Regions from separate parts of the Peribacillus sp. NPDC101480 genome, predicted to be linked through region 2. Evidence: a T-box and tRNA genes for the amino acid it is inferred to sense, from the RefSeq annotation. Region 2 holds a T-box; the other holds one or more tRNA genes.
What was found. A T-box is a leader RNA that pairs with one kind of tRNA and senses whether it is charged. The one in region 2 lies ahead of glyQ (glycine--tRNA ligase subunit alpha), so its partner is inferred to be a tRNA-Gly.
Positions count from the first base shown of each region.

Region 1 (3,420 bases), 830 kb from region 2:
AATTAGGTCATTCCGTTCGTGCCTTGGCCGGTTCCATTGCATCTGGAAAAAAGAATAAAAAAAAGATCCTTCAACCTGACCAAATGACTGATGAGGTGGAAGCGTTATTCATGATGATATACAATGCAGATGCCATCATGAATGAACCTGTACAAAAAATCGATCAAGCAGCAACCATCTCCAAGCCTTCTTTAAAGACCATTTTTCTTGGGGCGTTCGATAAGAATTCCATTGTTTTCCTCTCTTCCATTCGATATGGAACAATCCTTACCATTGCGGCGATCATCGCCTATTCCGCCGATTTTAACCGTTCGTACTGGATTCCCTTATCCTGTGCTGCCGTTATGTCGGGTCCGACCATCATCTCCACATTCCATCGGGCGGTCCAAAGGACTTTCGGGACGGTCATCGGACTCCTGATAGCAAGTTTAATTCTAGCAGCCGTTCATAACGAGTTCATCATCGTTCTGATCATTTTATCTTTGACATTCATTACAGAGCTTTTCATCGTTCGGAATTATGGATTGGCGGCGATGTTTTTTACCCCTTCAGCATTGATCATGGCGGAATATTCATCTCAAAGCTATGATTTCGGTTTTTTTGCGACTGTAAGGATAACCGATATTGTCGTTGGTAGCTTGATAGGGCTTATTGGGACGCTGTTACTCGGAAGTCGTTCGGCATCCAGTCTTCTCAATCATTTAATAGCCAAAACGATTCGTAGCCAGGGGCAGCTATTATTGATGGCGTTCTCTGAAAAAGATAATGACCTTGCAATTGATGAAAGCAGTGAAAGGAACAAAATGCAAACAAATATGGTGAATCTATTAACCGTCTACAATGCATCCCTTGGTGAGATATTCAAAAACAAGGCTAGATTGGAATCTCTTTGGCCCGTTATATTTTCGATAGAACAGTTGGGATATTATCTAAATGCCAGCTTAAAATCCTCTGAACGGCCAATCCTTTCAGAGCGGGAGCTTGCTCAGTTGCTGTATGTTTTCGAAAACATGGCGATAGCGGCCGATAAAAGTCGATCACATACGAATAAAGAAGTGCCAGAAATAGAAGGATATTCAAAAATCCGTCAGGAAATTTTGGACCTACAAGATGCGCTTCAGTTTTCCGGAGAAGCAACTGGCTAATCAATCTATTGATCCGGGAGATCATATTTGAATCCCTTTCTTTAAATGAGTGATTCTTCGCCCCTATTAATAGGATGAAATTGGAAGGTTTATAGAAAAGTCTGTAAAAATGCCAGTTTTCATTATAAAATGTAATTACAAAGAGAAAGGTGATGAACCATGTCAAACGTTGCTAAATTTCGTGATTTTTTAACTAGTGAGAAAATCTATATGAATGAGTTGAATGAAGATGGCACCACCTTTTTTAGGGCTGAGCAAAAGTTAAAGGACGGCTGGAAGGTCCTTTTAGTATTTGCTTTCAATCAAGATGAAAATGTGGCGGACTTATTTTGCTTTAATGTCGCCGAGTTGAAGAATCCTGAAAAGAAACAGGATGTACATACACTGTTGAATGAATATAATGCTAATTTTAGGTATTCTAAGCTGTATGAGGAAAATGGGACCATTTCCATTCGGTATTCATACTCCATTGAGGGGGACATCGTACCGGATCTGGCGTTCAGGAAGTTAATCATGCTGCTTGAAACGGCACAGCAGGTTTATCCGCGGTTAATGGAAGTCATTTGGTCTTAGATCATCATATAGGATGAAAAAGTTCTCTGATTCAGAGGACTTTTTAACATTTTTACTAGAGTGAATGAATATATTAACGTTACAATACGTTAATTATTAATTTTTTTTAAAAGAACTATTGCATTTTTTCACATTAAACTATATAATTAATTTTGTTGATTGGTAATTCGACAAACTTCTACAAGAATATGCGGGTGTAGTTTAGTGGTAAAACCTCAGCCTTCCAAGCTGATGATGAGGGTTCGATTCCCTTCACCCGCTCCAATACATACTCATAACGTAGGGTTTCGTTACCTGGAGAACGAAGCTTTGCGTTTAAATATTATTACAAGAATTCTACTGTTTACAGTGGGATTTTTTTTATTGTTCAAATTGCCTGCAGTAAGTATGTTATGCCCGAAAAATTTTTATATTATCCTCCATCCTGGAGAGTGGGGATTTCGATTCAGCACTAACTTAGTCAATGTGATTAACTACGTAAGTAGAATCAGTTTGACTAAGTGTGTGCTTTTTTTTGTCCAAACTTGCAAGTTATGTAGTTTAGGTCTGTTTAGACACTGTTAATGGGGAAGAGCAAGGTGTGCGGATATGTAATAACCATTGTTATGGTTGCAGTTTGGCGACAAAAAGGGATTGGGAGTCGGAATAGTGAGGTGTAGGTTGAAACAAAAGTGCTCCGGCTGAAAACAGCAAAAACATTTTTTTGGATAAAATTGTAGGCAATCTCGCTCTTTGTTTTTTTATTGTTTTATGAAACCCTCACTGGTTCGAAGAAATTTGCGACACTCCTGCCGAATAACTGGCTAGTCGAGACCCCACAGGCGCTTGCTTTGATGAGGCTTGGCAGACAGTCGGCGGAAAGGGAGCGGGTTTCTGGAATCACTGGAATGTAATTTAAGAAAAGTCCGTAGGCTAGACTCATCCCGAACCAAGTTTAAGACTAGGTGATCCTTGATGTTGTTTTACTGTAATCCTTAATGGATGGAAGAAATTTGCGACACTCCTGCCGAATAACTGGCTAGTCGAGACCCCACAGGCGCTTGCGCCGAGGAGGCTTGGCAGACAGTCGGCGGAAAGGGAGCGGATTTCTGGAACCAACTGGAATGTAATTTAAGAAAAGTCCGTAGGCTAGACTCATCCCGAACCAAATTTAAGCTAGGTGATCCTTTATGCTCTTAAAATCCAGGAATCATTTTATCGCTTTTTTCAGGGTATGGATCGATCGGTTGAATAAAAGGATACTAGAGGACTGGTTTTATTAATTGGAAAAATCATAAAAACCCCTTCCGATTGTGGAAAGGGTTTAATTTCGTTCGAATTTTAATTATCCTTCTACAATCGAGTAAGTCCCTTCACCACCATGGATTTCAAGGAACATGTCCATCAGGGATTTCGTCAGCTGATCTGCTTCCGTGATTGGAGTATTGGGTTGTAAATAAATGATTTGGATAGCTTTTTTCGTTTCTTCGGTGACTTTCGTGCGTTCTGAATCAACGTAAGGACTTCCGAATGCGCCCACATGATCGGCAGATGTAATCATATTCTCCATGGAATTCAAGCGGCCGTTCAAACCTTCATAACCATCTGACTCCTCGCCGATCTTAATCGAGATGTCCCCTGATAATTTTTCCGCATCATAAATGCCAATCGGAACTTCATATAACAGCGAGAAGAAGTTATTTAAATCGATGGCTGAGTGAAT
Region 1 is NZ_JBNNSB010000001.1:121,833-125,252, forward strand. It holds gene ACQKMF_RS00690 (FUSC family protein) at 1-1,145, shown strand, start outside; gene ACQKMF_RS00695 (YbjN domain-containing protein) at 1,305-1,718, shown strand; tRNA gene ACQKMF_RS00700 (tRNA-Gly) at 1,909-1,982, shown strand; gene ACQKMF_RS00705 (B3/B4 domain-containing protein) at 3,043-3,420, opposite strand, start outside.
Region 1: it has a tRNA-Gly gene. The T-box ahead of glyQ (glycine--tRNA ligase subunit alpha) is inferred to sense a tRNA for this amino acid. The anticodon was not compared.

Region 2 (3,420 bases):
ATGCCGCTGATGATTTCAGCAAGCTCAGATAAAAGCTGAACGGTCTGCTGTCCTTTTATGAATTTATTCACATGGACATATTCCACACCCTTGAGTTCTTTAAAATAAATGTCCTCTGAAGTCATTCCTTGACCCCTGACGAATCCCAATGCCGCTTTAGACCAGTTGCCTTCGCTGTCCAAAGCGATTTTCTTAGCCGGGCCTTTTGCTTCTTCTTCGATATCCTTTTGGGACTCTTCCACGTCTTTCACCAGTACGGCCAAACGTCTTGGTGTGGAAAAAGCTTCAACCGTTCCGAATTCAATCGCTTTTTCCTTTAGCCATTGCTGCACCTTATCTGACAACTGTTTCATTGATGCTGTCACAAAACGGGCAGGCAGCTCTTCCAATCCAATCTCCAATAACAAATCACGCTTGCTCATTTGTATTCTCCCCTTTCACTTTCAGAATCGGGAAGCCTAATTTTTCCCGCTCTTCATAGAAGGTCTTGGCAACCTTGCGCGCTAGGTTACGGCACCGGGCAATATAACCCGTTCTTTCCGTCACCGAGATGGCACCTTTGGCATCCAAAAGGTTAAATGTATGTGAACATTTCAAAACATAATCATATGCGGGATGTACAAGACCTTCTTCCATTTGGCGATGCGCTTCCTTTTCATACATCGTGAAAAGCTGAAACAGCATATCAAGGTCGGAGGTTTCGAACGTATATTTCGAATGTTCGTATTCCGGCTGTCCAAATATATCCCGAACTGTGAATCCATCTGTCCATTCCAGGTCAAATACGTTTTCCTTATCTTGAATGTATGAAGCGAGACGTTCGATCCCGTATGTAATTTCCACGGAAACCGGCTTGCACTCAAGACCGCCCACTTGTTGGAAATATGTAAATTGCGTTATTTCCATTCCATCAAGCCACACTTCCCAACCGAGACCGGCACACCCTAGTGATGGGTTTTCCCAGTTGTCCTCCACAAAGCGAATATCATGCTCAAGCGGATTTATCCCTAAAGCGCGTAAAGAATCCAAATATAATTCTTGGATATTGTCAGGCGACGGCTTCATGATCACTTGGAACTGATGGTGCTGATACAGTCGGTTAGGGTTCTCACCATAACGACCGTCAGCAGGACGGCGTGATGGCTCCACGTAAGCAACGCTCCAAGGCTCCGGTCCTATGGCTCTCAGGAACGTGTATGGGCTCATCGTTCCTGCCCCTTTCTCGACATCATAAGCATTCATCAATATGCAGCCTTGTTCAGACCAATGCTTTTGTAACGTTAAAATCATATTTTGAATATTCATCGTACACCTCCAGGTTATTTAAAACGGCTCTTTTTAAAATCAGGTCGGAACCCATCACATTTGGGCAAACAAAAAACTCCCGTCCCTATGCGAAATGCATAGGGACGAGAGTATACCCGCGGTTCCACCCTAATTGCCGTTTATAAAACGGCCTCTTTTCAAAGCAACATGCTCCGGAAACGCCCTTCCCTGTAAATCCATATCCCGGCTTCCACCGTCCCGGGTTCGCTTTTTATGGAGAATGACAGATACTCTTTTCCATCAACGCAATCTTCTTATTTTGATGTTTAGAATTTTATACAAACTAACAAGGAATGTCAATAGGTCAGATCCTAAAACATATCTTTCATCGTATCAATCTGATTCAGGAACTTTTTTGATTTCAAGTTCAGACCAGAATATTCCTCATAATAAACATCGATGATCTTTCGCAGTTCTTTTTTCGTTTCAGGCTTGACGGAAATGTTTCCGAGCCTTGATAAATCGAAATAATAAAAGATTCGCAGCAATTTGACGGCTGCAGCTGAAATTTTATAATGATAAGGGTCTTTCCCCAGGCAGCGGTGACAGATAAAGCCCGCTTCCCGAAGCGAGAAGGAGAATTCCCCTTCCGTTTCACCACATACAGCACATTGATTCAGCACTGGGTTAATCCCATTGACGGGCAGCATCTTCATTTCAAAAATGAATTTCAATACCTCTGCGTCATATTCTTCGTTTATGTAATGCAAGGTTTGCGAAAGCAACTCATACAAATATGGATTCGGTTTCTTATCCTCGACACTTTTATCAAGCAATTCAACAATATAAGAAGCATAAGCAGTGGCAAAAAGATCCTCCCTTATGAAACGGAGTGAATCGACCATTTCGCCTTGCTGAAGACTTCCGAGTCCGGTTGATGTAGTTACAAGAAAATACCCGGAGCAAAAAAGCTGTGTGACGGCAGAAAGCCTGCTGTTAGGTTTACTGGCCCCTCTAGCCATAACGCCGATTTTTCCTAGCTCACGGGTATATATAGTAATGATTTTGTTATTTTCTCCATATGCAGTTCGCCTTATGACAATGCCCTCACATTTTTGGAGCATACCAAGACACCACCCATGCTTGCCAAGGCTAACCTATGAAACAGGAAAATCAATTTCTGCTAGCTCATCGTTCAATACCAAGTGTCTTTCCTGTCTTTCGACTTCTATCTCCTTAAACAGCAAATAGGTGTCCACATTACCTGTTTCAGAGAATAATTCCCAGGTAAAATCCAACATATAAAGCCCACCTTTCATTTTTAACTAGCAATATGAATATCCGACCATATGATTAGCTTGACCGTTTTCCGAACTTTCATGACGCGTAAATTTTGTTAATTAATACTCGCTCTCATTGAAGCCATAATCACGAAGCTGGCTTGCTTTGTTACGCCAATCTTTCTGCACCTTCACCCACAGTTCCAGGAAAACCTTTGAGCCCAATAAGTTTTCGATATCCACTCTGGCACGGCTACCGACTTCTTTAAGCATTTTCCCTTGCTTTCCGATGACAATGCCTTTTTGTGAATCACGTTCGACAACGATCGTCGCCATGACATTAATGGTGTCGCTGTTATCCATTTTTTTAATCGAATCGATGACAACAGCCACCGAATGCGGAATTTCTTCCCGTGTAAGGTGCAGAACCTTCTCGCGGACCAATTCGGAAATGATAAAACGTTCCGGGTGGTCGGTCACTTGGTCAGCAGGATAAAACTGGGGACCTTCAGGCAGATGTTCCTTGATTTGCTCAAGCAGTGTATCAACGTTATTTCCTTCAAGCGCAGAAATCGGAACGACTGCCGCAAAAGGGTAAAGCTGTTGGTATTTTTCAATGATCGGAAGTAAATCATCCGGATGCATCGCATCGATTTTGTTTACAACCAGGAAAACAGGCGTTTTTACGGATTGAAGTTTTTCAATGATAAACTCGTCACCGCGTCCGTATCCTTCAGTCGCATTGATCATGAAGAGAATCAAATCGACTTCCTTCAATGTATTCGTGGCCACTTTCATCATGAAATCACCAAGCTTATGCTTTGGTTTATGAATGCCAGGTGTATCGATGAAAATCATTTGTGAATCGTTTTGC
Region 2 is NZ_JBNNSB010000001.1:954,471-957,890, reverse strand. It holds gene glyS (glycine--tRNA ligase subunit beta) at 1-422, opposite strand, end outside; gene glyQ (glycine--tRNA ligase subunit alpha) at 409-1,305, opposite strand; T-box leader at 1,403-1,579, opposite strand; gene recO (DNA repair protein RecO) at 1,638-2,390, opposite strand; gene ACQKMF_RS04750 (YqzL family protein) at 2,424-2,567, opposite strand; gene era (GTPase Era) at 2,667-3,420, opposite strand, start outside.